4 regions of the Alteromonas sp. ABM1_013 genome follow, and region 1 is predicted to be linked to each of the others. Evidence: predicted binding sites of a transcription regulator. Region 1 holds the regulator's gene; each other region holds the start of a gene.
The links. The regulator FNR, encoded in region 1, switches genes on or off when oxygen is low (the NO sensors DNR and NnrR bind a similar motif). The targets are predictions, from matches to a motif close to TTGATCTAGATCAA.

Region 1 (7,726 bases):
CTTACCACTTGCGTAGGCAGCACCAACGTAGGCGCCAATAGAGCAACCAGCAACAACGTCGATTTTAACGCCAAGCTTTTCCAATGCTTCAATTATACCAATGTGTGTCCAGCCCCTTGCGGCACCGGCACCTAACGCCAGTCCAATTTTCATTTACTTTGGTTCCATAATATTTACTACTTCGATAGCATTGTCTTCATCACTGAGATCTGCGCTATTTTCTGTAGCAAAAGAAGGTTCATCAAATCCTATATCACCATCTGCAACGGGGCCATCTTGAGTGACGATAGATTTAAAATCATAAAGATTACTATCTACAAGATGTGAAGGGGCCACGTTTTGAAGCGCACGGAACATTGATTCAATACGACCTGGGAAACGGCGGTTCCAGTCTTGAAGCATTGCTTTTATGTTCTGGCGCTGAAGATTTTCTTGTGAACCACACAGGTTACAAGGAATAATTGGGAACTCAGCGGCTTGAGAATATTTTTCAATGTCTTTTTCGCTGCAGTAGGCCAGTGGACGAATGACAATATGCTCGCCGTTATCGCTAACCAGTTTTGGTGGCATAGATTTCAGCTTACCACCGTGAAACATATTCAGGAAAAACGTTTCTAGCATGTCGTCACGGTGGTGACCTAATGCAATTTTCGTCGCGCCTAGTTCTTTCGCTGTGCGGTATAAAATACCACGGCGCAAACGAGAGCAAAGCGAACAAGTCGTTTTCCCTTCAGGAATCTTGTCTTTAACAATAGAGTAGGTGTCTTCTTCTACAATCTTGTAATCGACGCCTATGCTGTCTAAATACTCGGGCAAGATATGTTCAGGAAAACCAGGTTGCTTCTGGTCAAGATTTACCGCAATAATATCAAAATGAATAGGCGCAATCTTCTTTAAAAACAATAAAATATCAAGCATGGTATAGCTGTCTTTACCTCCCGATAAACACACCATAACCTTGTCGTTGTTTTCAATCATACCGAAATCGCCAATGGCCTTACCCACGTTGCGACGAAGTCGTTTCTGAAGTTTGTTGAAGTTGTACTTTTGCTTACTTTGCGCGGCGTTTAACGTCGGCGCATCAGCACTGCTTGTGCCTAAACTCATAATTAACTAGCTTGGTTTGTGATAAAGGCGCCATTATACATTAAAGCGCCTTTTCGAGACTATGGCTGTGTTGTTAAATTTATCGAGAAGCGTTAAGTATTGATTTAAGCGTGTATGATCAACTTTCAGCATTAACTGCTAAATGCGCAGTTTTTTTTCATGAAAAACGCCCATCGCCGATTCGCCATTTGTCGCCACCAAGTGACTTGGTATTTAAACGAAATTAAGTCGTTAACTACACGGTTATCGGTGATTCAAACCCATCTGGCTTAATCGCAAGTACGTCACAATTTAGTTCATCAATAACGTGCTCGGCAGTATTGCCAATAAGCGCCGCCGAAATACCAACCCGTCCCACGGTGCCTATTACAACTAACTCGGCATCGAGTGTTTTAGCCACTTGCGGGATAACTTTTTCAGGCAAGCCTTCTTTCACCACACATTTATTTTCTGGAATACCATATTTCAGCGCGTGACTACGCATTTCTTTCATATGATGATTTTTTACCGCATCGTGATACGTATCAGGGTCAAACTCTGGCACTTCAATGGCAATGTTAAGTGGAGTTGTAGGGTAGCTATTCACTAAATTAACGTTACCTTTTAGCAAAGAGGCATAATCGTTAGCGATTATCGTAAGCTTGTCGTTTAGTGCAGCATGCTCATCATCTTCACTGCCTACGTTTACTGCAGCTATAATTTCACCGCCTTCTGGCCAGTCGTGTTCTTTAACGAGCAGTACAGGGCGTGGGCACTTGCGCATTAGATGCCAGTCTGTAGGGGTAAAGATTACTGAGGCAAGGTCGTCATGTTTTTTAGTGGCTTTTACCACCAAGTCGATTTGGTTATTAAGGGCGTAATAAATAATCGACTCATAAGCACGGTTGTTCCACTCAACCACAATATCGGTCTCTGAAAAGCCTTGTTCTTTTAGCTGGGCAGATAACCATTTGGCGTGCTCTTTTGTAACGGCATCGCGCATTGATTCACGTTCGTCGGGGCTAAGCATGGTTGTCATATCGTAAGACAAATCATATACCACCATCATAGCGGTAACCGTGGCGCCGGTTTTTGACGCAAGTTCATAGGCACGGCTTAGGGCAGGCTGGTTGTCGCGTTCCGCGTCCACCACGGCAAGAATTCGTTTACACTCAATCATAACGTCTCCTCAACTACAAAGCTTTGTATGGCTGTCGACATCGATATTGTTTCAAAACAGTTTATATAAACCATTTACATTAACTATAAACGACATTTGGAAAAACGTGAGTTGTTTTGGATCAAGGCGTAAATAATTCGTTGATAAAAAAAGGGCCAATTCGAATGTTACGGGAGCTTTAACGCCCAATGGATGGATATCGTGTTACTCAGTGAGGGAATACAGTGAAATTTTAAAGATTAAAACTAAAAAGCGCGCATGTAGCGCGCTAAAGATAACAGAAGAATAAATTAACCGTTACAGACTACGCTAGGGCCATTTAACGCCTCCAACTTGGTATTTAACCGATCAAAATCCAAAATAGAGATCAATTTACCGTCTACTTTGATAATGTTTTCTTTCTGAAAACGGCTTAATAGGCGACTAATGGTTTCTATCGTTAAGCCTAAGTAGTTGCCGATTTCGTTTCGGGTCATAGTTAGGTGAAATTCTCTGTGCGAGAAGCCACGCTCTTCAAAGCGCTGAGATAAGTGTGAGATGAAATACAATAAACGCTCTTCCGCCGTACGCTTGTTTAAAAGCATGATCATGTCGTGATCTTGTTTAATTTCTGCGCTCATAAAGCTCATGATCTGATGGCGAAGCTTGGGAAATTGCACAGACATCTCATCTAGTGTGTCATAAGGCAACTCACACACCATGGCGGTTTCTAGCGCAGAAGTGTAGCTTTGATGTTTATTCTCCCGCAGGGCATCGAAACCAATAATATCACCAGGGAAGTGGAAGCCGGTGATTTGCTCTTCACCTTCTTGGTTGGTTACAAATGATTTGAAAGAGCCAGTTCTAACGGCGAAAAGCGAACGAAATTTATCGCCAGTTTGAATGAGCGTATCACCTTTGTGAAGCGGCTTTTTGCGCTCAATTATATCGTCAAGAGACTCGATTTCTGTTTTGTTCAGCGCCACCGGTAAACACAAGTGACTGAAGCTACAGTTTTGACAGTGAATAGAAAATTGGCTTCCTTTGCTCATAATACATGCTCTTTTGAAGATTACCCAATAATGATACACCCATTTTTAAACGATTGCGCCATGAATAAGATAAGCCGCATAAATGGCCATTATTACGGCAATTATTTGTCTAACGTTATTGTTTTGAAAACTGCTAACAATATACTGACTGCCTGCACTTGCTGCGAGTAGCGTTGGCAAAGTACCTAAACCGAAGAAAAACATGATGGCAGCGCCCTGCAATGCATTCCCCGCCGCTAAAGACCAAGTAAGTGTTGAATACACTAATCCACAAGGCAACCAGCCCCAAATAAACCCATAAGGAATAGCACTAAAAGGGGTTTTGAAAGGTAAAAAACGCTTAGATAACGGCTGCAGTTTAGAAAATAAACCTTTGCCTGCGTTTTCTAACACCGTTAACCCTGTCCACCATTTGCCTAAATAACAGGCCAACAACAGCAACATAATACCGCTGAGTAAAGACAGGGCATAATTGGCCAGAGGAATATAGTCTGCTGCAATTTTGCCAAGTGCGCCGGTCAGTGCGCCAGCAATGGTGTAGCTAGCTATGCGCCCCATGTTATAGGCTAGGGCGTAAGGCACTGCTGAAGCACCTTTTGGTGACACCATTCTTAGCGCTGCCACTATACCGCCGCACATGCCCACGCAGTGAACACCGCCCGCTAAGCCGATAAGAAAAGCTGAGAAGTAATTAATCCCCTCCATGCTGCCCTTGGTTTTTCTCTACTTTAGTATTCTGAAGTTGCTTGCGTTGTTCAGCGAGCTTTTTTTCTTCGGGCGGAAGATCATCGTCAAACAGTATGCTGTAACCTTGACGGTCTAAATCTTCAAACTGATTAGTTTTAACCGCCCAAAAGAATATTACGATAGCGACGGCTACTATAATGATGGCGATTGGAATTAAAACGTAAATAATGCTCATACTATTTGCCCAGAAGTCGCGTAGAGTTTGTCACTACTATGATACTGCTTAATGACATGCCAACAACCGCCATCCACGGCGAAAGTAGGCCAGATACGGCGAAAGGTAAGATCAAAACGTTGTAACCTACCGACCAACCAATATTTTGTCTTATTTTTTGCTTCACTTGATGCGCAGTTCGAATGAGTTCTGGCACAGAAAGCAGCTGATCGCCAAGCAAAATCACGTCGGCTGCAGTTTTCGCAACATCTGTAGCATTACCTACCGCTATCGCTACATCAGCACTTGCAAGAACAGGGGCGTCATTAATACCATCGCCCATCATCATAACCTTTGAGCCAGATTGCTGCATAGCTTGAACCGCTTCATATTTATGCTCTGGGGTAAGGCCCCCTTTAGCGGTAGAAATTGGTAAAGGTTTGGTGAGGGAATCAACGTTTTGCTGTGTATCGCCGCTTAGTACAGCGAGGGTATGACTTTTTGCCAATATATCGAGGGTTTCTTGGGTATCGTCACGCAGTGAGTCACGAACTTCAAAAGCCGCCATAATACGGCCTTTGACAGTAAGAAATACGTTAGCCGAGGGATAGCGCTCGATAAACGATTGCTGTGATTCGTGAACACTGAACGCTGCTGAGCCCATGGAGAAAAGCGTGTCATTAATTTCACCGCTAATTCCGCCACCTGGCGTGACCGTGAAATTTGTCACTTTGTGTACGGTGTTGCCGCTTGACGTTTTATCACCGCTAAAGTCCTTATTACCGCTAAAGGCTTTTTTGTCGCTAAAGGCTTTAGCAATAGGGTGTTCAGAGCGAGATTCTAGGGCGCGGGCGATTGATAGCGCGCTTTGGCTGTCTACGCCGTCAGCATACCAGGCGTTTGATATAGTGAACTTACCTTGTGTCAGCGTACCGGTTTTGTCGAGTGCGATAGTGTCAATGCCAGTGATTTGCTCAAGAGCATCGGCACGCTTTAGCAAAATACCTTGTCTGTTTAATTTCGCCATAGCGCAAGTGAGCGCTGATGGCGTGGCTAACCCTAGGGCGCAAGGACAGGTTGCTACCAACACGGAAATGGTGATCCAAAACGCATCATCACTGCCGTTATAAGCCCAAAAGGTGTAAGTTAACGCTGAAATCAATAATACAGCGGTCACAAAGTATCTAGAGAAATTATCGGCTATCTGTGCAGCCTTGGGCTTGCTCGCCATCGCACTTGCTTGAAGCCTTACAATTTGATTTACCAGCGCATTTTTAAGTGTTTGCGTAACCGTAATGGTAAGGCTACCGTCCTGACATACGGTACCGCCATATACAGTGCTGTTATCTGACTTTCGTACTGGGTTAAATTCACCCGTTAGCATAGATTCGTCAACCGCAGCGTTACCCTCTGTAACCAGCCCATCAATGGGGATGGTTTCACCAGGCTTAACCAGCACTACATCGTGTACCTTTAGCTGCTTTGCTAGACATTCAGTAACGCTGCCATCTGGCATTAATTTAGTCGCTGACACAGGAACATACTGCATCATATTGGCAGAGATCTGTGCGGCGCGATGACGACTGCGATGTTCTAAGAATCGGCTGAGTAACAGCAGAAAAATAAACATACAAATGGATTCGAAATACACTTCGCCTTGCTCTAATACGGTAGAACGAATACCGGCAATATAGGTACCGAATATGGCAAGCGTAACAGGTACATCCATATTAACTGTTTTAGCGCTTAGCGCTTTAGCGGCTCCGACATAGAAGGTGCTACCAGAATACAGTACAACCGGGGTAGTGAGTGTAAGGGCGACCCAATAAAAATATTGGCGGGTCTCTAACTCAATGGCGCCAAACCAATCAAAATACAGCCCCGTCATCAGCATCATAACCTGCATGGTCATAATACCTGCTAGCCCTAACTTCTTGAGGAAAGTTTTTTGCTCGCGTTTATAACTGGCTTCGTGCTCATCAGGATGAAATGGCGACCCAACATAACCAATACGTTTTAGCGTAGAAAGAATTTGGCTAAGTTTAATTTGAAACGGTGACCAAGTAACTAAAGCCCGACGCTCTTGAACATTTACAGCTACTTGCTTGATGCCTTCAACTTTCGATAATTGCTTTTCAATAAGCCAGCCACAGGCAGCGCATGTAATACCCTCAAGGGTTAGCTGAATTTGCTTATCTTGCCCTTCTTCAAACACGAACTCTTCCTGAAGGGAAGGGTCGTCGTACACCTTGAGTTTATCTAAGGTTTCCAAAATCCCATCGTCAGACTTTTGCGCAGGTTCTGTTCTAAACTGGTAATAGTCTTCTAAACCATTATTAACAATAGCTTCTGCAACGGCTAAGCAGCCAGGGCAACACATGTCGCGTTGTTGCCCCAATATGACAGTAGTGAACTTCCCATCGTCTGCGGCTGCCACAGGAAGCCCACAATGGTAACAATCGTGATTGGCCATTATGGATTGAACTTCATTTTTCCAGAATGGGGTAGATAGACGGTGTTTTGAATTTTCCAGCTATCATCAATAGGAGTGAGCGATAAGCGCCATTTACCGTCTAGGTTTTCTTCAATAAAACCGCGATAAATACCGTTGGCATCTCGACTTAGTAAAACGCTGACATCACGCTCTTCAAGCGTTACGTGATAAAAGCTCAATTTAACAGCATTACCTTCTTGAGGAATGCCCGAGTGAAATTGCAGCGCTATGCTGCCATCTTCAATGGTTAAATCGGTAGTAATATTTAAACGGCGGGCGATTGCCTCTTTGTCTAGACGTGCATTAATTGCTTTACCTTCTTTGTAGTAATCGTCTACCACAAGGCTATCTTCGGTAGAAATAGCAAGGTTTAACAACACGCCACCCATGATCAGGGTAATAATAGGAACCGCAATTAAAAACCAGGGCCAGAATTCTTTATACCAGGGTCTATTCATCGAAATCTTTTCTCGTATTTACTTCACTAGCAAGGTCGCTAACAACATATCTATTATTACTCGTGAACAAATATATTCGAACTGCATAATAACAATAAATATAGTGTAGGTAATTTGCATCGACAGCGCTGTAAATTTGTACGTAATGACACTGTCTATATTGCTGTATTTTCTCATAAAAAAAGCCCCGTAGTAACGAGGCTTTTTAAGATATTTAATGATTTAAATCATTAATCATTTGAAAGGCTGTATACATACGCTGCAACAACGTGAATTTTGTCATCACCCAAGGTTTTCTTGAATGAAGGCATTACACCGTTACGACCGTAAGTAAGCGTTTCTGTTACTGCTCTGTGGCTGCCGCCGTAAAGCCAGATGTTGTCGGTAAGGTTTGGTGCACCAAGTGCTTGGTTACCTTTACCGTCCATACCGTGACAAGCCGCACACGCTGCGAAACGTGCTTTACCTGCTTCTGCAAGCTGAGGGTCAACATCGCGACCGCTTAGGCTAAGTACGTAATTAACGACTTCCTCGATACCGTCTTCACCCATAGCGTCAAGCCATGCTGGCATTGCT
Region 2 (7,726 bases), on a different contig from region 1:
GAACAAGATTCGTATTGGCGCCCGTTCTAATATTCAAGATGGCAGTGTTTTACACGTTACCCGTAAATCAGAGGAAAACCCCAACGGGTTTCCACTTATTATTGGTGACGACGTTACTGTAGGGCACAAATGTATGCTGCATGGCTGCCAATTAGGTAATCGTATTCTGGTCGGTATGGGCGCTATTGTAATGGATGGTGTTGTTGTTGAAGACGATGTGTTTATCGGCGCAGGTACATTAGTACCGCCAAACAAAAGATTAGAGAGCGGATTTCTTTATGTAGGAAACCCCATGCAAAAGAAAAGGCCACTCAACGACGCTGAAATGGCATTTCTAAAACAGTCTGCCGTGAACTATGTGGTATTAAAAGATGAGTACCTAGAAGAAGCGAACTAGTTTCGCTTCTCACTTTGCTCAACAATATCTCTAACCTGTTTCACAATGTCCGAGGTATCGGGGCGCTTTTGTGTCCATATATAGAAAGCTTCTGCCGCTTGCTCAACCAGCATCCCTAACCCATCTATTTGCGTTTTGACACCAAGCTCGGCCGCATCTCTCATAAACCGCGTGGGCGAGTTTTTATATACCATGTCGTACACCACTTCACAGTGTTGTAAAACACCATCAGTTAAACTACACGGCAACTCGTTGCTTAGACTAGCAGCTGTTGAATTGATAATAATATGAGGTGCTATCGTTGCGATATCTTCTAGGGACACGACCTGCACTTTAGCGTTAGACGCGGCTCTTGCGACTTCCTCAGCTTTTGCTTTCGTTCTGTTCGCAATAATTAGTGAAGCAGCACCCGCTTTTAATAACGGAGAAATAACACCACGGGCTGCACCGCCGGCACCGATAAGCAACACGCGCTTATCTTTAATCTCCACGCCGCTATTTAGTAAATCGTTTACTAACCCAACACCGTCTGTGTTGAACCCTAATAGTTCACCAGTGTCACTATTCATTAGGGTATTAACAGCTTGTGCATCTTTAGCTGCTTGGTCATCTACCTTTGCTAAGTTGAATGCATCAAGCTTAAAAGGCATGGTGACGTTACAACCTACAGCGCCTTCCTGAGCTAAAAACGCGTTGGCGGCATCTACAAAACCGTCTACTGGCGCAAGTATCTTTTCATAAGAAATCTTTTCTCCAACTTGATCAGCAAACATTTGATGAATAGTTGGTGATAAACTCTGTGCAATAGGATTTCCGAATACAGCGAATTTTTTCATGGGAATACGAGACTTATTTAATATAAAGAAGAAAAGCGATAGTCGTGCTTCGCAGAGTACACCATATGAACGTATAGGTGGAGAGGAGAAAGTACGGGAATTAGCAAATACGTTTTACGACATTATGGAGACCGACCCATTAGCAAATGAACTACTTGCTATTCACCCTCAGCCATTAGACAGAATTCGTCATGTATTCTTTTTATATTTGAGTTTATGGCTGGGTGGTCCTGATGATTATCAGCAGCAATTTGGACACCCCCGTTTGCGTGCACGCCACCTTCCCTACACAGTAACACCAGAGTTAAAAGCACAGTGGATGTATTGTATGCGAAAAGCCATGTTTAAAACGGTAGAAGATATCGCTTTAGCTCAAAAGTTGATAGACGCACTTGATCAACTCGCCAATCACATGGTGAATACAAAATAAAAAAGCGCGTTGAAAGGATTAACCTTTTAACGCGCAACTCCCCTGTTACTGTCTACGCTCTTTATGGCGCATAAAGTAGTGCAATTGTGAAAGCCTCATAGTTAGTAAGGCGTGAAACTAATAATTAGAATGTGTAACCCACCGATAAGGTATACACCCAAGGGTCTATTTCAATATCACTTACCTTTCCAGCAGCATCACCCACTTTAAAGGTGGCTTCGGTATCAATATCAATAAAGCGAACCGAAGCGTTTACATGCCACTTGGTATCTATTTGATAGTCCATACCGACCTGAGCTGATACACCAAATGAATTATCAAGGGATAGGTCGCTTAAGCCAGCTGTTTCATTCGCACCTGTAAACTCTTCATCAAAGATAAAGGTATAGTTGATACCTGCACCAATGTACGGCTGAAATGCAGAGCTGGCATCATTAAAATAGTAGTTTGCGGTAAGCGTAGGTGGAAGATGTGTGACTTCACCAAGCTGATTCCCCGTCCCTAAGGGATCAGCAACAGAAAAATTAACGTCGTGCTTAAAGGGCGTTGCGGCAAGCAGCTCAATATTAATATTGTCAGTAATAAAGTACGCTACATTTAAACCTAACTGAGTATCGTTATCGATATTAAGGGCCACGCCAAGATCAGTTCCACCCGCTACGATGTTAGAAGTCGATTCGTCAGGAGCAACGGTAGTAAGACCGCCACGAACAATCCAGTCGCCCTGTTGATGAGCGTTAGCTAGAGGTGAAAGTGCAGCAAGTGTAAGACAAAGTGCAGATGCAGATAAAAAGTGTTTGCGCATGATGTGTCTCTTTTGTGTTTAACTAAGATGGCGCTACTTTACGCCCTTGGTTAAGAGAAACATTGATCCAGCGCAAGCTTGATAACTCACTGAAACAAAGATGATATTCGGACTTGATGCAGATCAAAAAAACGCCGCATTGATGTTAATGCGGCGTTTTTTAGTCATTGAAGATGAGTGCTGTTATAGACGGTACGCTTTAGAATTTAAGCGCAGCCTTAGTTAACTAATTGATCACCAGTCAGTAGGCTTTAACCAGTCAGTTAACTTAGCTTCAGCGCTACCCGGTGCGGGTGTATAGCAATACTCCCAGCGGGCTAACGGCGGCATCGACATTAAAATAGACTCTGTGCGCCCTCCGGTTTGTAATCCAAACAGGGTACCCCGGTCGAATACTAAATTGAATTCGACGTAGCGACCTCGGCGATAAAGTTGGAAATCACGCTCTCTTTCGCCGAAATCGGTTTGCTTACGACGTTCAACAATAGGAACGTAAGCATCGATGAAGCCATTACCAACAGCCTGCATAAACGCAAATGACTGTTCAAAGCCCCATTCATTCAGGTCGTCAAAGAATAAACCGCCCACTCCGCGAGTTTCATTGCGATGCTTTAAGTAAAAGTAGTCGTCGCACCACTTTTTATACTTAGGATAAACATCATCGCCAAACGGCTTACATAATTTCTTCGCGGTATCATGCCAGTGCACAACGTCATCTTTGAACGGATAAAACGGCGTTAAGTCAAAACCACCACCAAACCACCAGATAGGTGCTTCACCTTCTTTTTCCGCAATGAAAAAGCGAACATTAGCGTGTGACGTTGGGACATACGGGTTATGTGGGTGAATAACAAGTGACACGCCCATTGCTTGAAAATTTCTTCCCGCAAGCTCAGGACGATTTGCCGTTGCTGATGCAGGCATTTGGCTGCCAAACACGTGTGAAAAATTAACGCCGCCTTGCTCAATCACCGCACCGTTTTTTAAGACTCGAGAGCGACCACCGCCGCCTTCTTCACGCTGCCAACTATCCTCGACAAACTGACCTTTCCCGTCGGCGAGCTCGAGGGTTTGGCAAATTGTGTCCTGAAGTCCTAGTAGATAGCTTTTTACTTGTTCTATTACTTCAGCGGCATTTTTACCGTCCACTAATTCTGCTGACGTCATGCTCTTATTACCTCTGCTGTGTCACCATCGCGAATGGTACTGGGTTTAGTTGCACCACCTACTGCACCGTCAACGTAGAAAACGGAATCAGCGAATACGGCTTTTGCTTCTTCAGTGGTGATGGCTGGCGGTTGACCTGTTAGGTTAGCACTTGTAGAAACAAGTGGCTTCCCTAACTTATTGCACAGCTCAACTACTACTGGATGATTAGTTACGCGCACAGCTATTTTATTATGCTTGCCGGTTAACCAAACAGGCGCCGATGTCGACTTAGGTAATAGCCATGTATTAGGGCCAGGCCAGCTAGAGAAAATATCGGTGCGTCGGTGTGGTCGTATGGCGTTGTCGTTGACATACGGCAATAGCTGACTGTAATTGGCAGCTATTAAAATAACGCCCTTTTCTACCGGTCGTTGTTTTATCTCTAACAGCGCATTTACCGCTGCTTCATTGTCTGGGTCACATCCAATGCCCATTACCGCTTCGGTTGGATAAACGATTAAACTTCCCGCTTCAAAAGCGGCAACAACAGGGTCTACTTCAGACGAATTAGCCTCAACGGGTGTAAACGTATTCACGTTCCCATTTTGGGTATCAGACATGGTTTTGATCTCTACGTATAGTTCTTCGTGTAGTTCTTTGTATAGTTACTTTTTAAAGCCACAAGTAGGCTGAGGGCACTGTAACTGTCCCTTTTTATCTATCAATACTCCCCAACCGCAGTCTGGGCAGCTTTCATTTACCGGCGTGAAATTTAGCACATATCGACATTGTGGATAATGGTTGCACGCAAAAAACTGTTTACCGTATTTGTTAGTACGCGAGATCAGGTGCCCTTTCTTACATTTTGGGCAATCTACCAAGGTGTCTTCTTTTTCCTTAATAGGCTCTATGTGATGGCACGTAGGAAAATTTGTACAGCCAATAAACATACCAAACCGCCCTTTTTTTATAGCAAGGTCAGAATCACATTCGGGACAAGCTATACCATCTAAGGTTTTAAGAATAGTGGTTTGTTTATCGTGAAGCGGCTTACTGAAATTACATTCAGGGTAGCCCGTACACCCAATGAAAGGGCCTGATTTACTGTTCTTTATATGAAGGGGCTTGCCGCACTCGGGGCAGTCTCCGAAGTTGTCATCTAGAGCATGCTCGTGCGCTGAAAAAAGTGAGTGGTCTATTTTAGACATGTATTAGACGTTAAGGCCTTAACGCGCTGCGATTTCACAGCGCATTTTTTAAATAAAGATTCAAATATCAGTGACTACGACTGCATTAATGCAGCACGCCATCTGGCTCTTCGAACAAAAGATCTTCCATTTGCGCGTAGGCTTTCTCTTTGCCAGGTACGTTGAATAGTACCATTAGCACAACCCACTTCAGGTCTTCTAAACAGAATTCATTGGAATCGATTTCCATAACCCGGTCTATCACCATCTCACGCGTAGACGCATCTAGTACATTAACCTGTTCTAAGAACATAAGAAAACCGCGACATTCCACATCTAAACGCATCTGTTCTTCGTGGGTGTAAATGCGGCTTAAGCTGGTGCTAATCCCTTTACAAAAATACGGTTTTATATCCGTTTCCTGCAGAGCCGCTAGCTTTTCTAACCATGCGAGGGCTTTATAAATCTCATCGTGATGGAAACCTGCGCGCACAAGCTCTTCCGTTAACTCGTCTTGATCAACACGAATTTCCGTTTCACTGTGAATGAAGTTTTCAAACAGATACATGAGGATATCGAACATATTATTTTCCCCTCAATTTAACGTAACCACCAGGGACAGCGGCTACTAAACCACGCAACTCATATTCTAATAATGATGCCATTGCTTGCGATACTGATAAGGCATTGCGCTGGGCTATAACATCAATAGCGGTGATGTCATAATCCACACTAGCTAATAATTTATCGGTTGCCAAGCTATTCGCTGCACTTTTTTCGTTTTGCTCGTTAACATCCAAGCCCAGTTGTTCAGGCTGAAGACCAATTTCATCAAGAATATCGTTAATATTAATTACTAATTTGGCGCCCTGTTGGATTAACCAATGGCAGCCTTCCGAGTACGCGTGAAAGATACTACCAGGCACAGCGAATACTTCTCGCCCCATATCTGCGGCCAAATTCGCAGTTATCAAGGTGCCACTCTTAATTTTTGCCTCTACCACCAAGGTTCCAAGTGATAATGCTGCGATAATTCGGTTTCTTCTAGGAAAGTGCCAAGGCTTAGGCCCCTGCCCCGGAAAGAACTCTGTGACGGTAACGCCTTTGTCATTATTTATTTCTTCGTAGAGCTTGTGATTTTTCGCGGGGTAGACCTTTTCAGGCCCCGTCCCCATTACTGCGATTGTCCCTGCGTTACCACACAAAGCGCCTTGATGCGCTGCACTATCAATGCCCATAGCAAGGCCGCTTGTTACTGCAACCCCATTACTAGACAACCCTACTGCAAATTCACTGGCGATACGCTTACCCTGAATGCTAGCCCTTCTGCTACCCACAATGGCAATTTGCGGGCTCGACAACAAAGTACTATCCCCCGTTGCAAATAGCACTAGGGGTGGACTGTCCAATTGCTTTAACGATTGGGGGTAGTATGAAGACGAATAAGAAATAATGTGTCTATTATCAGTTGCTTGTTCCCATGAGAAGGCTGCATCAATAAGGGGCTTTGATATTTGATTTACGAGCTGCTTCACATCGTCGGGAAGTGATGACGCATTACCGACTAAATCAGCAGGAGATAGTTGATAGTGCTCAAGGGACTGTAGCCAGATTTTAGGGGAGATGCCCTGAGCCGATGCTAGTGCTATCCATGCAAATAGCTCGCTGTTTGATTGAGAAGTATGCTGTTTCATTGTCGCTCCTTTAAAAGCGACAATGAAACCTATAGCGTCTAAGGCTTAGCAACAATAAAGCCGCGCTTAATTCCTTTATTCGCTCGTGTTATTAATCCATAGCTTGCCGAATCGAATGTTTTAAAAACAATCACCTCACCTACTTTGAGTGCGGGCTGTGCTACCGTATCAATAAACCACTCACCACCGTTTTTAGCACCGGGTTCATCAACGTAACGCGGGCTATCTTCATCAATAATGGCTGGACCTTGAGCATACAGCCCCAATACTGTGCCTGGTGCTACATCCATTGCACCAAGGTCAACAATGACAACGTCATATTTGCCAAGTAAGTCGTGATCATGCAAATCACCTACGACCGCTCCTCGTTGTGAAGTAGCAGGCGTAAGCTCGAAACCTTCTGGATGAGTAAAGCCACCGGCCATCAATTTGTCACCACGTTTTGCTTCTTGATTGGCGTCATCAATAAACAGCAGCATGGTGTCGTCTGCCTGGTCTTTCTCTACCAACGAAGCATTGGATATATGAGTGACCTGAATGCCCAGCGTTTCTCCATCTAGGTTTTTGATAGTAGCGTGTTTTCTAATCACTCTGTACTGATCGTCAGTACTGAATTGTTGCTGGCTAAGCACAAAGTCATCTGAAGCAAACCTTACATTTCCGTCTTGGTTACCTAGGAGTCGAGGTAAGGCTGAATAGTCGTCTTCGTCTAGCAACATATGCTGTCTAACAAAAGGAGATATAGTAGTCCAAGACAGGACGTCAACAGGTTTTGGCTTTATTCGCTTATCGGTGGACGGAGACAGGTTGTAGGCTAGCTTGTCGCGTTTTACGCTTAAGACAGGCTTACCATCAATGTAACCTACAACGATGACATCACCGGGATAGATAAGATGAGGGTTATCTATTTGCGTATTCGTTCGCCATAGCTCTGGCCATAGCCAAGGCTCGTTTAGAAAAATACTCGCAATTTCCCATAGGGTGTCGCCACGCTTCACCGTATAGGTTTCAGGCGCAGTGTCTTTTAATTGAAGCGCGAACGCAGGCAAAGACAAAAGCACTCCAAGAATAAATATTGCTGCACGACGCGCGTATGTTAATCGCTTTTTCAAATTGACCACCTGCAAATTATTCACTGCCATTTATTGTTGATTTTTCAGACAATAGCACTATATCGGCAGAAGTACGTATTCTTATAGGGTTTAGGCAAAAAACTGCACGAAACCAC
Region 3 (7,726 bases), on a different contig from region 1:
TTTTCTACACATCAACATAAGCGTTCCCATGTATGCGATTAAGAGCACCGTGTAAATGACGAGGTAAAGCGTGAACGACAGAGCAATATTGGCCGGTGGCAATTGGGTAACAGCATCAGCGGTTCTCAATACGCCACTCACTAAATAAGGCTGTCGACCTATTTCTGTAACGTACCAGCCTGCTAACGTTGCTATCCAGCCGCTAAATGCCATACCTGCAAACGTGCGTTTCAGCCACACAGGAAATTCTTTCTTGCGAATAAGGTAAAGACTACCAAGCCATGAAACAGCCAGCATTAGCATGCCCATACCTACCATGACTCTGAAGCCGAAGAAAACAGGGGCTACAGGTGGGTGCTCTCCCTCAAACTCATTAAGCCCTTTTATCTCTCCTTTGAGCTCATGGGTAAGAATTAAACTTGCACCGTAGGGAATGGGAATTTCAAAGTGGTTCTCTTTGCTTTCTTCATCTGGAATAGCAAAAAGCAATAAAGGTGCACCTTCAGTGGTTTCCCATAAACCCTCCATCGCCGCCACTTTTTGAGGTTGATGCTCAAGGGTATTTAAACCGTGCATGTCACCCGCAAAAATTTGCAAAGGAATTAGCACGGCCGCCGTGTAGGTAGCTGTTTTAAGCGCTAGTTTGGGGGCAAGTTTATCGTCACCTTTTAGCATACGGTATGCTGAAAGACCGGCAATAAGGAAGCTAGCGGTTAATCCAGACGCCAACATCATATGAGCAAAGCGATAGGGGAAAGATGGGTTAAAGATGATTTCTTTCCAATTCGTGGCATAAACCACACCATCAATTACTTCAAAACCTTGTGGCGTTTGCATCCAGCTATTAAGCGCTAATATCCAAAATGCAGACGTTGTGGTGCCAAGAGCGACAATGAGGGTGGACGCTGTATGTAGCCAGTTAGGAACACGGCGTATCCCAAATAGCATGATCCCCAAGAACGTGGCTTCTAAGAAAAAAGCGGTCAGTACCTCGTAACCTAAGAGCGGACCGGCCACGTTACCCACTTTCTCCATGAATCCAGGCCAATTAGTGCCGAACTGAAATGACATGGTGACGCCGCTAACCACGCCTAATGCAAAGCTTAGGGCAAATACACGGACCCAAAAACGATACATGCGCATCCAAACAGGGTGACCTGAGGTGTTAGAGCGCAGCTTAAAATAAAAAAGAAACCAACCCATCGCCATGGTGATGGTTGGAAATAAAATATGGAAACTAATATTTAACGCAAATTGTAAACGAGACAGCAAGAATGCATCCACAGAGAGCCCCCTTAGTTAACGCTGTTTTTCCCCGGAAGTAGCTTGTCTTTAAGCTCAAGCATACGGCCCACGCCAGAACCCAACTTCATCAAGGTGTTTAGCTTTTCAGGTCCAAGATTTTGAAGCTCTTCAGACCATGCAGTAATTGATTCGAGTAAATCATGAATTTCGTTCAGTTTATGTTGGGCGTTTGCCTCCTTTTCATTAGCAGGTGCGTCAAGAAGCAGATCCCGAAGCAGGCTCATTGTTGGGTCTATTTCGCGCTTCCTGCGCTCTTCAAAAACCCGGTTTGCTAATGTCCAGATATCGCCAGCGGGAATAAAGAATTCTTTTCTCTCGCCGGGAACGTGATGTTGTTTTACTAGGCGCCATGATTGAAGCTCTTTTAAACCCATACTGGTATTGCCTCTGGAGATATTGAGCGCATCGGCAACCTCTTGTGCCGAAATGGGCTCTTCGTTTAATACAATAAGCGCAAGAATTTGCCCTACTGTACGATTAAAACCCCAGCGGCTTCCCATTTCGCCGAAGTGCATGACTGCAGATGTAATTAAAGGCGTCATTTTCATTCTTATTTTCCAGAAGTTTCAGAAATTATTGAAAGTTTATTGTGTAGGATCAAAAAAGGCAACAATAAAGTGCTTTGTAAGCTAAATTTTATTGATAATTTAATAAAAGTTAATTAGGAAAGTTTCAACGATATTGCATGCTTTGGTTGCAATAAGTTGTTATCGTGGTTGTGTAATTAAAACCCTCATGAAAGTTCGCTTTCAAAATTTCTCGGCCAAGGCAATGCAGCACGTTACAGATAAAAAGATAAAGACGCTTCAGAACTGCGAAGATGAAGCTATTCACCTAATCGAAAGTGTTCAAAGCTTTGGTTACGTTATAGCGGTAGACCCTGAAACTAAAAAAATTCAGGTGTTCAGTGAAAACATTAATGAGCTATTTAAAGTCAGTATCATTGCGGGTGAAACTCTCATCACTGAGCTCATAGATACCCCTTCCGAAGATGCTCCCACTTTTCAAAGTATTTATCAAAGCGTAAAAGGCGGAGACACGCGCCGAGCGTATCAATGGAAATTTGCCGACAACGCGCTTCATTTAGACAACTGGGAAAAAGAGGGGAGCGGTGTCGCGTTCGATTCAAACGGTTTACTTGTTATTGAATTAGAGCCTACCCCGCAGCTTAGCTATGAAGCTGCCCAACAATGGGTACCGATGGACGTAGATATTCGCACATTGCTTCCTGATGTGGATGGGTGCGAGTCTATCGGTGATGTCGCAGACGCCATTGCGGGCGTATTCAAGCGCTACATAGGGTTTGATTCGGTGATGGTTTATCAGTTCGATAAAACCTATAGCGGAGAAGTAATTGGCGAAGCAAAATTACCAGCTTCACGCTCTTTCAAAGGTTTGAAATTTCCGGCATCTGATATTCCTAGCCAAGCCCGAGCTCTGTACTTAAAAAATCGCGTACGTTGCGTATTTGACGTAGAACAAAACCCTATTGCTTTAAAGCCAACAGTGCAAGAAGCAGAGCGACCGCCACTGGATTTATCCATGTCTATGGTTCGTTCAGTGTCGCCGGTTCATATTACTTATCTTAAAAACATGGGTATACGTTCATCGTTTTCAGTGTCCCTTGTGTTTGAAGGTAAACTTTGGGGGTTACTTGCTTGTCACAATAACGAGCCTAAATATATCGACCAAAAAAAGCGTTTGGTATGCGAATCCCTCGGTCATCTCTATGCGTGGCAGCTACACACTAAAGCCTTGCATGAAAAGAAAGAGCAGTTTCAAATTCGCCAACGTAAGCTAAACACTATTATTCACCAGCTTACTGGCTTTGCTAACCCGCTTGAGGCGATAACCCAAAAAGAAAAAGGCCTTTTGGATGTTGCCAATGCATGTGGTATGGCGGTTATTACCCCTGTAGATAAGTATTTAGTAGGAAAAACGCCCTCTGAACAAACATTAACTCGCCTTCTTGACAAATTCGTCATTCCAAACTCTGAAGAGTCAATTGCTATTAGCAAGTTGGCGGAAGAAGTGTCGGAACAATGTGACCTTAATGGCATTCGCGGCATGTATATTTCCTGTGTATCCGCCAAGCTTGGTTACTACACGGTTTGGTTTAGAGAGCAAAAAGACAAAACTATACGATGGGCGGGCCGCGAGGCCGCAAACAAAGATATTGGTAAGGTACTAACGCCTCGTAATTCCTTTGATATGTACTTACAAAGTGTTGCTGATGAGTCGGTAGAGTGGAGCGAGGATGATCAGCTTATAATAGAAGGTTTTGATCACCTATTTATACCTTACGCGCTAAGCTTAAAAGCGTCGCTCGATAAGCAAATTAGTAAATTAGAAGAGTTAGATAAAGCTAAAGATCAGTTTTTGGCGAGTATTTCCCATGAACTTCGTTCGCCCCTTAATTCTATCGTAGGTTGGACGGACTTAGCACTGATGGATGTGACGAATGTCGATAGAATGTCCGATGCATTAGGCGTTATCAAACGCGCTGCGTCTACACAGGCCGCGTTAATTAACGATATCTTAGATTTATCGCGCATTATCTCCGGCACCATGAAGCTCAGCACGCATTCACTTAATATTGCTTCATCTATTTCTGAGGTGGCTAAATCATTTGAAGCGGGCTTTGCCAGTAAAAATATCCATTTGTCGATCAATTGCGAAGATGAGCATACTCAAATTCTGGGTGATAATTTGCGTATTAAGCAGGTGATAAATAATCTGCTCAGTAACGCTCTTAAATTTACAGCAAAAGGTGGAACCGTACATGTGCGGGGGCGAAGGGAACATTCTAACTACTTGTTTCGTGTAAAAGACAACGGTAAAGGAATGACCCAAGATCAGATAGCCCGGGTTTTTGAACGCTTTTACCAAGGTAAAGACTCTCATAACAAACTTGGCTTGGGGCTGGGTTTATCTATTGTAAAGAGCCTAGTTGAAATGCACGGCGGGGAAATTCGCGCCGAAAGCGATGGACTAAATTCCGGGACTACTTTCTTTGTATCTTTGCCTATTGCTCCTCTTAGTTTGCACGATGACATTATCGAAACCAAGAATAGCGAAATCAGTGATTTAACCGAGTCTTTGCGTTTAAGCGGTTTACGAATCTTGGTAGCAGAAGACGAGCAAGACGCCCGTGACTTTATAAAGCTGTTTTTAGAGTCTAACGGTGCCCGCGTCAACGTAGTTAAAAACGGGCTGCTCGCATGGAAAGAGCTAAACGATATGCCCGAAGCTTTCGATCTATTACTGTCGGATATTGGCATGCCGGAAATGGATGGGTTAGGTCTAGTGTTAAAAATAAGAGCTAGCGAAATCCCCGAGATTGCGAAGCTCAACGCTGTGGCACTTACTGCATACGCCTATACATCAGACCGCGTTAAAGCCCTTAAAGCCGGCTTCAATAATTACGTATCTAAACCCGTTGACGGAGAAGAGTTGCTGACTATTTTGGAAATGTACATGCCAGAAACGTCACTCTAATAGCTGAAAACCGCGCCTGTAGGTCTAGACAGCCTTCAGCGCGCGGATAAGTGCATACTGCGTGGCATTGTATTGACTACAACCTGAATACAGAGTCTTAAATCAGGCTCCGTTGATGCCCAACAGCGAGTTAGGATCTGTTAGGCTTTCAAAATTCATCTACCAGCGGCGAAGCAGCTGTTCATAGACACTTTTATCTAAAAGTGACTCGCGGGCCGATAAGCTTTCTTTAGCTGAGAGTACTGCGCGTGCCTCTTCTAACGATACATATTGCTTACCATCAACATAAAACATGCTGCTTTCAGAGGTAGGCTTACCATCTAGCGAGTAAACTGTGTCTAATAAGTCCGCAGTTGTAGTTATGCTGCTATGTCCAATATAGTCGGCTACGCCATCTCCATTCACATCTTTCGTTAGCCATGCCAATGCAAGAGGCTGATTAAGTTCACCGTTATTCTGTAACGCCGATAGGGCTTGGTTAAATTTCGCAATAATGCTTTCAGCACTGGCAACATTTTTACTGATAGCTATTTGAAACCCCGTTTTGGCTAAAGGCTTTGCTGAAAAGTGCAAAGTTTCTTCGTTATCGTTGGCAAGCAGTATATTTAGTTCTTGTGCGAGAAGCTGAGTGGTAATTAAGTAAGGTGCTCTATCATCGGCAAGTTGGCGAAAGGCATCAAACGTTGTGGGGTTGCGCGACCACTTTATATCTTTAAGTAGTCTGAACGAGGGGGTATTGGCAAAGCGATTTTCTATGGCGACGCGATTGCCTTTTAAGTGAGGGAAAAGTTTTATGTCTTCTACGTTTGCCTTCTTACTTACTGCGTAAAGATAAACAGGTAAGTAAATGTCGGATAGAAAATAATTGCTGCTGTCTTCACCCAAGTTGATATAGGCAAATTCACCGTTTAGCTTCCCAGTTAGTACGGAACTACCTAAAAAAGCTTGTCGCATAACCTGGAGTTGAATATCCAACTCTGCCTTTTCAAACACCTTTTCAAGCAAAGCATTAACTCGAGCAGGCTCACCATCATCGCTTATATAAGTTTCAAAGGAAGCGGCACCTAAAGTCGTGGGGGCGGCTTGTAAAGGCGAAATGTTGACTAAACAAAGGGCAAGGATGATGCCTAACAAGGAAAGGCGTCGAGCAAAAAAAGAGAGCGAAAATGCGCTAAATCTTACCAAAGGTGAACTCCGAACTGCCGTCATGCATTTATTACACTGTAATGTAGTTAGTCACTTAATTCCAATAAACCCGCATTGGTTTAAATTAACAAAATGTAAGCGGCATCAATAGATTGTGCGCAATGCTGACGTCTAGGCAGGCTTTTGTTGAGTAAAGTCATTCGTGACGATAAGCTAGTTTCATTACCAGCTTAACGCCACGAATTTGATTGGGTGCGTAATTGAGGGCGTAATTGAATGCGTGTAAGTACGCGTAATATAAACGCTCAATTTAAACGTTTATTCGCCGAAGCTTCCCGCAGGACCTGGATAAACCACAACGCTTTCAACACCGTCTTTGTTCACGCTGGCAACGCCAAAAAAGTAGTTGTCGATAACCACGTTCTCAAGCATTGCTTCGGTAACGTTACCCACAAATTTACTGTATTCCCATTGCGGTGCATCAGTATGACGCCAATATACTTTGTAACCTCTAAGCTGCGGGTTTTGTTTTGCATCTAGTGCATCCCATTTTAAAAAGGTTGAAGGCTGAACTGCACCGGCAATTTCTACGTTTGCAGGTGGGTTCGGTGCCCACGCCATTGCTGCAAGAGAAACAGCGTTTAAACCGGTAAGCTTAGCGGCGTAGTCAAAGTTAACGCCATCTAAGGTATCACCATAGGCAATACCGTCTACTACGCGAAGGTCTTGGTGCTGGCGGGTGTAGTTTTCGTTAGTTTCCATAATACGAATACCCGGGTAGCCCAAATCATTAAATGGGCGATGGTGGCCACCACGACCAAAGCGGTCTAGGCGATAAATCACCATAGTGTCTAAATTCTCTATGTATTTATCCGCGATTTTATCAATATAGCGGGCAAGGTTCCGGCTTGGTGAGTCAACTTCACCCCCGGTGAAACGGCGCATTCGCGCTTCTTTTTCCGTTTCGGTTACGCGTGTACCTTCGGCAAATAAGCGAGCGGTGGTGTTATTAATCACACCGTTAACCCCTTCGATGTTGCCTATCATGTCATTATTGAGCACGGCTTTAATTCTCCAGCCGTCTTTTTTGGCTTGGTTTGCCATAATACGCCCGCCGAAAAGCCCTTGCTCTTCGCCAGATAGTGCAGCATACACGATACTGCCGTTAAACTTGTACTTTGATAGTACTCGTGCCGCTTCAAGAGTACCGGCAACACCCGAGGCGTTGTCGTTTGCACCCGGTGAGTCAGACGTGAAATCCATGACATCAGATACTCGTGAGTCAATGTCGCCAGACATAATCACATAGCGGTCCGGATCAGTACTACCACGCTGAATCGCAATTACGCTAACCACTTCCACTGGGTCTGGAATACGTTTCTCACCACTAATCACTTCTGATTGGTAGTACACTTCTAAGCAACCACCGCACTCAGCTGAAATTTTATCAAATTCAGATTTAATCCAGCGACGCGCAGCGCCTATACCACGGGTATCAGACTCGGTTTCAGAAAGGGTATGGCGAGTACCAAAGTTCACCAGCGTAGTAATATCTTTTTCAATGTTTTCGGCAGAGACATTTTTAGCAATATCGTAAAGTGCTTGCTGCTGTTCGCTTTGTGCGTGAGCAGCGAAAGAAACGGTGCCGCTCAATAATACAGCAGATGCCAGCAGACTGTTTTTACTTATTTTTGCGCTTAAGTTAGCAAGTACGGATAGGTTTTTTATCATTGTTTTCTCCAGTGTTTATCTTTTCACCATAACCAATACGTGGCTT
Region 4 (7,726 bases), on a different contig from region 1:
TAAGGCTGTGCAGGGTCGCGTATCCATTTTACGGTTGTTACCGCAACATCAAAACCAGCTTGCTGCAAACGCTGAATGGAAACCAATTGGTTACGGCGAAGCTGATCGCCCGGCGCTTTAATTTCTTCAAAGCGAAGCGCGCCGTCAAACACCATAATGTCGGGGAAACCATCGCGCAGGCTTTCAAAATCTTTACACATCATGCGAAGTAAAGCATAGATACTGTCGAGAGAACCGTGTTCTATCAGAGCCTCTAAAGGCGTAAGCAAATGGCTTGACCACATAAACAGGCTGTTCACTTTGCCATAGTGCATTGTGGCCATTTTATGAATGTGAAAGCGCAGTTTCTCTTTGCTATCAAGGGCAAGCAGCAGTGCTTCAATACTTTGCTCAAACTTGGCGTAAAAGTTATTTTGCTTAAGCGATAATGGCCTGCGATCGAACTCAGTAACCAGCGTATCTTCTTCGTAAAGTTGCTTCCAAAAAGTAAGACCGAATAAACTTCGCCACAAACGGTTTTCTGTGCGCCAGCCTTCTACGCCTTGCCTTGCATAATGGGCCAATACGCCGCGTTCTACCTGCTGATTTTGGCTTACATCAATATCTAACGACCTGCTTGCATTTCGTAGCATATCGGTAACGGTACTGGTACGCTTTTTATGGTATTTACGGGCATAAAAATCTTCGGCAAACGCTAATAGCGTATCAGATTGAGGATTATCAATAATGCCCTCAAGAGCTTGTTTGACGTCATCTTCTTGTCCGTCTTTATAGCTCTCTCTTAGCCACTTTTCTTTCGCTTTATCGCTTTGCGCTAGTTTTAAAATGTCTAACCCTTTGGCCCTATCGAAAGCCAACACTTTAAGCCCAAGTGCGTAAAGCAGCTGATCGCGATAGAAACTGGCTGACACACCTTCTGTAGCAGGGAAATCACTATCCGCTAAGGCAAGTAACATATCATTGTTATAAAAGGCTAGCTGGCTATAGTGGTTGGCGTAAAACCAAGCTGCTTGCGCATCGCTTTTACTTTCAAAGCGTGCAGTATCGGTTACCGAATCGGAGCGGGTTCTCATTACACCGAGATCGCGCATAGAAAACTGATTCAGACGGCTTTTGGTATTACCGAAATAGATAAACAGTAAATAGCGAAGCGCATTATCAAATAGACACACTAAATAGTTGTTTAGCGAAAAGCTCTCTGGCCAGCCTCTAGCACCGATATGTTCATTAAGTAACGTCACGAGTTTAGGCTTAGTGAGAGACGCGAGCCCCTGCGTACTGCCGTATTCAGCAAGAAGCGCCAACAACGCATCTTTGGTTAGAACGCCGGCGATATCATTAAGCGACGCGTTCGAAAGGTCGCCAAACCACCCGCTATCAATGAGACAATCTATTTGTGCTTGCGGCTCGGTTATTTCGCCGTAGTTAAACTGGGTTCTGTCAATAACCGCATATTTGCGATTTGCAGCGCGCACCACAATACATTTTTTATCATCGTTTAATGCGTTGAAGCGCTCAACAAAATCAGCTGCCTCATCACTCAAAAGCATGCTGTTAGCACCTTCAAAGAACTTAAGGAACTCGTGAAAATGTGTGAGGTAATAACGTGGCGGTAAATCTTTTCGCATGAGGTATCTTTGGCTATGAAAACACCAATAGTGTATATTTATACAGCCAAGTTAATCAAATTAAATCCATATCGAATGTATTTAAAGTCTACTGGCCGGTATTAGACCAAGCCATTTATTAAACACGCACTCGCTGTTTAGACACCCACTGAAAGAACGTTGAAAGCTGCTCGTCATCTAGTAAGCGTTGTAAATTAAAATAGTGCTTGGCCAATGTCATCTCATCATAAAAGCGATGTATGCCGCTATGGCACTGCCTACAAATATAAATACCGTCCTGCAGTTCGGCTTTGCTAAAGTGCTTTTTGAAATAGGTGCGTCGGTGCATTTTTTTCGGGATAAGATGATGATAAGTAAGTCGCGTTTCTCTATTACAACACGGGCAGTTTCCTACTTTATTTGCCACACCATCACCTCTATTCATTCACCTTGCTGCTGTTTATTCGGGCTAATTATTAAGCCTTTCATTTAATAATGGCTATTGCGATTGCCTCAGCACGGTTTTTTCATAAACAATGGGGTATTTTGCCAAAGAAAATCCACTCGTCTTAGCATTACGTAATAAACACTATTCATGATTAATAAGGCAATAAAATATGAGCTTAACCCGTTCCATGGGCTTCTCGTGCCCTTACTGTATGGCGCCTAATGACGTTGAGATAGATGAGGTTAACGATGTGGGTCAAGTCCAAGTACTCGACTGTCAGGTGTGCTGCCAACCCATAGAGTTGACCACTTATCAGCATGGTGACGACATTCAAATTGAGGCAGAACGAGAAAATGACTAAGCAGTTTACACGCAGCGATATAGATGCGCTTGCACAGCGATACCGAGCTAATCTAGTCAATAGCTTGTCTGGCTTTAAGTCGGCTACGTTAGTGGGTACCACAAACGGAAACACCAACAATTTAGCCATTGTAAGCTCTATCGTTCATGTGGGTGCTAACCCGCCACTTGTAGGCATGATAATGCGCCCACATACTGTGGCACGAGACTCCCTTAGTAATATAAAGCAACAGGGCTTTTATACGCTAAATCACGTGTCGACTGATTGGGTAGACAAAGCGCACCAAACGTCTGCTCGCTACGCCCCAGATGAGAGCGAATTTGAAGCAGTGGGTTTAACGCCGCAGTTTAGCGAGACATTTAGTGCACCGTTTGTTAAAGAAAGCGAAATCAAGATGGGCTTAAAAGTAGCGCAACATTTAAAACTGCTTAACGAAACCGAAATGGTTATTGGAGAAATTCAAGAGCTTCATATGCCAGAGAGCATTATTGATGAAGACGGATACGCCGATATAGAAAAAGCAAACACTGCCTGTATTTCTGGATTAGATAGCTATCATAGCACTACGCGTGTTGCACAGTTTGCCTACGCCAAACCCGGAGTCCCTCTAGCTAAAAAATGAACTTGTAGCAGATAGAAGGGTCTGATAATTACTATCGGGTATTATTACTCTGAAGTTTATTTAATCTAGATCAAGTGAAAATAAGACATTTCATTCGATCTTTTTTCAAAAAGAGATAGTATTTAAACATTACACAAAACCTGCCTCTTTGGGCAGGTTTTTGCGTTTAAGACACTGAATAAAAAAGAATCATTATCGTTTCTATCTCTTAAGGAGAATGTTATGAAATCTGTAAACCGCCGTGACTTTTTAAAACTGTCTGGCTCTACAGTTATCGGTCTTACATTAGGTGGTGTAGCGTTACGTGCACAAGCTCAAGAACAATTGAGTGCTGATGACCCAACTGCGAAAGCATTAAACTACACACCGTCTTCAACCGTTGAAGGTGCAAAATGTGCAAACTGCATGTACGTGCAGGGTGCAGATGGTGAACAATATCGCCCTTGTAACATTTTCCCTAATAAGCTGGTTAACGCTGATGGCTGGTGTAGTGCTTGGGTTAAAAAGCCAGGCTAACAACTTTAGTCATTGTAACTTCACTTAGCGCCCGTCAATTGTTAGCCGGGCGTTTTGTTAAGTTATAAACAGTCGTGTAAGTATCAGCACCTACGCTAGCCAAGTCCGCCTATCTATCGTGTGTAGTGACCAACAAAATGAAATGATGACTATTTTTCGCTGAACTAAAAACATTGGGCGTATTCAACCAACAATTTCATTTAGCGAAACACGAGATAGCCACTTATTGTCCAAACAAACCTCTAACTGCCGCAGCCAAGTAGAAAGTGCTCGGAGATGGCTTTTTGAAGACACTTGTGTGCTTAACCATGATTCATTGTCAATTAACCATAGCGGCGAGTTTTTAAGGATTTCAGAAGTTAATGCGATGGGTGGCAACGATAAGGCTAATGCAGCTATCGTTTGATACGGCCTCAGTTCATGAGCCTTGACTAATTCAGCTTTCATACGACTAAGTTCATCGATGGTAAAGATCTGCAAATTGTGCAGTCGCTTGGTAAGTTGTGGACCAACGCCTTGAAGGCGAATGACCTCAATATCGCTTTTTAAGCCTTTCCACTTCGCTGGCACCAAAGGTGTGTCCATAGAGTGAACATTATAATGGACGTCTAGTAACCACCCATCTTGTGCAAGCGGGTAGCGTTGGAGATCAAGTTGAGGTGCGGCTTCACTATTACTTTCGTCATCGGTTAGCTGGCCCATTCTTACTCGGATACTCTCTACACCGAAACTAGACTGCTGACCGGCTATGGTATTCATTACCGTTGCCATTTCAGCATGTATTAACCAAATTAAGCTCTGTACGTCAGTAGAAGTACTCATAAAATGGACTTGAAGTGAATTTCTACTTCGCTGTAGATGTTTGCGCTACTTTGAGCGTCTTGCGGCGCGCGATTACTTGCTGGCGTAATGTTAAGCCTTGTTTTAATCAATTTTGACGTATCGATAACCCCGGCAAAACGATTGGCTACTGACAAATTACTCAGAGTTAAGTTTCTGTTTATTGTTGCATTTCTGCTTGACGCTGAGTTACTCTCTTCCCCCTCTTCCTGTGAGCCATCGTCCTTCATGCTAAAAGTGAGCTTAGCGTTGATCTTACCATGATCGACAGACAGCTTAGGAATGCCGTTTACCAACACATCAGAGAGTAATTGCCGTTGCTTTTGCGCAATCGTTAGCATGACAGCTATTTTTACTTTCTTTGCTCCTTCTTCGGTTAATTTTTTGCCTGAAAAGTCCTGTTTTTCCTCTAGTGAAATTCCTAGGTCTTTAAAAAATGGGGGGGACTCTTCTTTTTGTTGCGTCGGTGCTTGATACGGTGCGCCCTTGTAGACCGCGTGCTCTGTATCGCTATCAAACGGATAACGCTGTTTGAGATTCTCTTCTAATTGGAAAACAAGTTCATCGTCTTGCATACATATTGCAACAAACTCGTCGTCTGAAAGTGACAATAGACTGCTTAGTTCTGATATTTTATCTTGTTGTTCGATTTGCGATGCGAGAACCGCACCAAACGTATCTGAGATGAGCTTTGCCACAAACTCGGCAAAACCCAGCTCATTAAGAGCTGAGTTTGACATGGCGCGTTTCCTTACTGATCTAGCGGTAAATAATCGGTGCGGAAGTTAATTTTCACACCACCAAAAATATTTACTCTTGAGCCTGATCTATCTTGATCAACTTTACTCGTTGTCGTTACTGTCACATTCGAATACTTAGTTGATGCCGATGCTTTGACCCACCGAGATAAAATAGAGCCAGTTTTAGCACGAGCTTGTGCAGAAAACGCTTTGCGGTTGTATTTGTTTTGTGTTTCTCGGCTGAAAGACGAGCCATAGGTTGTAAACGTTAAACGCGTTTCTATGTCACCATTCTCAATGACCAAGCGCAAGATTCCTTGCTTGACCATTTCTTTGAGCATGTCATATTTATTCACCGATATTCGCTTCGCTACCGCATCTAGAATAGCGTCATACGAATTTTGACCATCTACAGCAACTTGATTATTGTCGGCTACTCCCGCTTCTGCCGGGGTTTCAAGTGCTTTATTTAACGCATCAGCTTGTGCTTGATCTAATGTGGCGTTTCCTCCGTTATTTTCAACAGCGGTAACCTTCTCTTGATCGTCCACATCAGCAGGTAACGCACGTGCTAAAAAATCTAAAATCATGTCACCACTAATATCGTCTTTGGTGTCATTGATAAAGGAAGTAAGCGATTTGCTAGTTTGTTGGAGAAGCTCGATATAAGCTTCGGTTTGGCGGATGTTGCTAGAGATTAAGGCGTCAAACACATCGGTTATGAGTTTAGTCGTAAATTCAGGGAATCCAATTTCGCTTAGTCTCGTGGCCTGAGTAACTGCTTCAGAAGTTCCAGACATAATACACCTCCATAGTGATAATCTAGAATGAAGTGACATTTACCGCAGTCATTGTTTATATGTGTTGACCTCTCCACTACACTTCTTCTCGCCAAGCGAATTCAGGCAATGAACAATGTCCGTAATTTGGCTGTCTGAAAAGACGTACCGTTCAAGTCAACAAGCATAAGCTTTACACATTGCTCAAAATTTAACCACATTTTTTTAACTTATTTTTTGAAATTGTGGCCAGAACATAAAATGACTCTCATTACCTGAAATGCTCAAATAATTTGAGTCACTTTAATCATCAAGGCTTACCCGTTTAACATCTTTTAACAGAATTTAAGTTACAAGTAATTACTATTACTTAGCGGTTACTTGAACCCCTTCATCAATACCTTTTAAACTTGGGTTGGCAAAACGGGTTGGTAAAAGGCCGGGCTTAATAAAGAAGCCATGTTTTGCTTCAAAAACTTTGCCTATTTTCAGCACATTTTCATCCTGCCACTTACCTCCGATAAAGCTAATACCTACTGGAAGACCTTTCACTTCACCCGCTGGTACTGTGAGATGTGGATAGCCGGCAACAGCGGCTAAATAGCCTATACCAATGAAACCAGCTGGCGAATGATCGCCATACACACCGTCGATTAAAAATGAAGGGCTGTTTGAAGGCGCAACTAATACATCCACGTCGTGTTTTGCTAGCAATGCGTCAATACCGTTTTTGCCCGCTGTATCTTGAATAAGGCGAAGGGCGCTTTGATATGCTTCGCTATCAATAGGCGCAGCGTCTAGCGACTTTTCAAAAATATCTTGATTGAATAACGCTAGCTCTCGCTCGGTTTGGTTGTTAAAAGCAATAAGCTCAGATAGATTTCTTACAGGGATCTCTGCTGGCGACCCCGACAAATATTCGTTGATGCTGTGATGGAATTCGCTGAGTAAAACATTGTAAGAGTCGGCCCAAAAGGAATCAGGCTGTGAAAAATCACTTATATCCACCAGCGTAGCACCCGATGCTTTTAACTGATTTAGCGCGCTTTCGTAAACTTCCAGTACATGAGGGTTATCACCTTGACGATACCTGACAACGCCAATGCGTTTGCCTTTTAAATCTGTTGCCAACATTTCCGATGAAGGCATGTCAGGTCGATGGGAAGCTGTATTTTCAGTAGCACTATCGCTTGCATCTTCGCCAGCCATTACCGCTATCATCAGCCATGCGTCTTGAACGTTGGTTGTCATGGGTCCGGCCGTATCTTGGCTGAATGAAATGGGTACAATGTGCGTTCTTGAAAGTAAACCAACGGTTGGCTTGAAGCCCACTACACCGTTAATAGATGCTGGGCAGATTATAGAACCATTGGTTTCAGTACCTACGGCAAGTGACGCTAATCGAAGCGACATCGCTGCGCCGGAGCCAGACGACGAACCGCATGCGCTTCTTGATAATATGTGAGGATTTCGAGTTAAGCCACCCACTGCGCTCCAACCGCTTATCGATGATTCAGAACGAAAGTTTGCCCATTCAGACAAATTTGTTTTACCTAAAATAATCGCGCCCGCTGCTTTTAGCTTCGCCACAATGGGGGCGTCTCGTCCGGTGTCGTTATTAATAAGCGCCATAGAGCCTGCCGTTGTGGGCATTTCTGCGCTCTCTATATTGTCTTTTAAAAGTACAGGGATACCGGCTAACGGGCCTAATTCCGCTCCACTGGCAAATTGTTTATCAATTGATTTAGCGTCTGCTAATGCATTGGGGTTTAGTGCTAAAACGCTATTTGTCTTTTTATCTAACTCATTAATT

Region 2: a site for FNR is predicted at 2,582-2,595, ahead of ACXAGK_RS14655 (OmpW family outer membrane protein). Genes of this name have one in related genera too.
Region 3: a site for FNR is predicted at 1,893-1,906, ahead of ACXAGK_RS12260 (GbsR/MarR family transcriptional regulator). Genes of this name have one in related genera too.
Region 4: a site for FNR is predicted at 3,099-3,112, ahead of ACXAGK_RS13730 (high-potential iron-sulfur protein). Genes of this name have one in related genera too.

Annotation. Positions count from the first base shown of each region.
Region 1 is NZ_JBSWXH010000003.1:800,275-808,000, reverse strand. Features, by position in the region: gene ACXAGK_RS11820 (patatin-like phospholipase family protein) at 1-153, opposite strand, end outside; gene ttcA (tRNA 2-thiocytidine(32) synthetase TtcA) at 154-1,107, opposite strand; gene uspE (universal stress protein UspE) at 1,343-2,266, opposite strand; gene fnr (fumarate/nitrate reduction transcriptional regulator Fnr) at 2,557-3,297, opposite strand; gene ACXAGK_RS11800 (sulfite exporter TauE/SafE family protein) at 3,343-4,002, opposite strand; gene ccoS (cbb3-type cytochrome oxidase assembly protein CcoS) at 3,989-4,219, opposite strand; gene ACXAGK_RS11790 (heavy metal translocating P-type ATPase) at 4,221-6,671, opposite strand; gene ACXAGK_RS11785 (FixH family protein) at 6,671-7,150, opposite strand; gene ccoP (cytochrome-c oxidase, cbb3-type subunit III) at 7,381-7,726, opposite strand, start outside.
Region 2 is NZ_JBSWXH010000004.1:614,197-621,922, reverse strand. Features, by position in the region: gene ACXAGK_RS14670 (gamma carbonic anhydrase family protein) at 1-397, shown strand, start outside; gene aroE (shikimate dehydrogenase) at 394-1,233, opposite strand; gene ACXAGK_RS14660 (group II truncated hemoglobin) at 1,232-1,663, shown strand; gene ACXAGK_RS14655 (OmpW family outer membrane protein) at 1,788-2,468, opposite strand; gene hemF (oxygen-dependent coproporphyrinogen oxidase) at 2,703-3,635, opposite strand; gene tsaC (L-threonylcarbamoyladenylate synthase type 1 TsaC) at 3,632-4,237, opposite strand; gene ACXAGK_RS14640 (DNA topoisomerase family protein) at 4,283-4,825, opposite strand; gene ACXAGK_RS14635 (DUF494 family protein) at 4,911-5,387, opposite strand; gene dprA (DNA-processing protein DprA) at 5,389-6,498, opposite strand; gene ACXAGK_RS14625 (LysM peptidoglycan-binding domain-containing protein) at 6,537-7,610, opposite strand.
Region 3 is NZ_JBSWXH010000004.1:73,773-81,498, reverse strand. Features, by position in the region: gene ACXAGK_RS12265 (cytochrome ubiquinol oxidase subunit I) at 1-1,284, opposite strand, end outside; gene ACXAGK_RS12260 (GbsR/MarR family transcriptional regulator) at 1,296-1,853, opposite strand; gene ACXAGK_RS12255 (ATP-binding protein) at 2,077-4,803, shown strand; gene ACXAGK_RS12250 (substrate-binding periplasmic protein) at 4,963-5,988, opposite strand; gene ACXAGK_RS12245 (M28 family metallopeptidase) at 6,268-7,680, opposite strand.
Region 4 is NZ_JBSWXH010000004.1:412,750-420,475, forward strand. Features, by position in the region: gene ACXAGK_RS13710 (exonuclease domain-containing protein) at 1-1,628, opposite strand, end outside; gene ACXAGK_RS13715 (hypothetical protein) at 1,747-2,034, opposite strand; gene ACXAGK_RS13720 (zinc ribbon domain-containing protein) at 2,225-2,416, shown strand; gene ACXAGK_RS13725 (flavin reductase family protein) at 2,409-3,038, shown strand; gene ACXAGK_RS13730 (high-potential iron-sulfur protein) at 3,261-3,554, shown strand; gene ACXAGK_RS13735 (hypothetical protein) at 3,738-4,376, opposite strand; gene ACXAGK_RS13740 (hypothetical protein) at 4,373-5,134, opposite strand; gene ACXAGK_RS13745 (hypothetical protein) at 5,146-5,934, opposite strand; gene ACXAGK_RS13750 (amidase) at 6,280-7,726, opposite strand, start outside.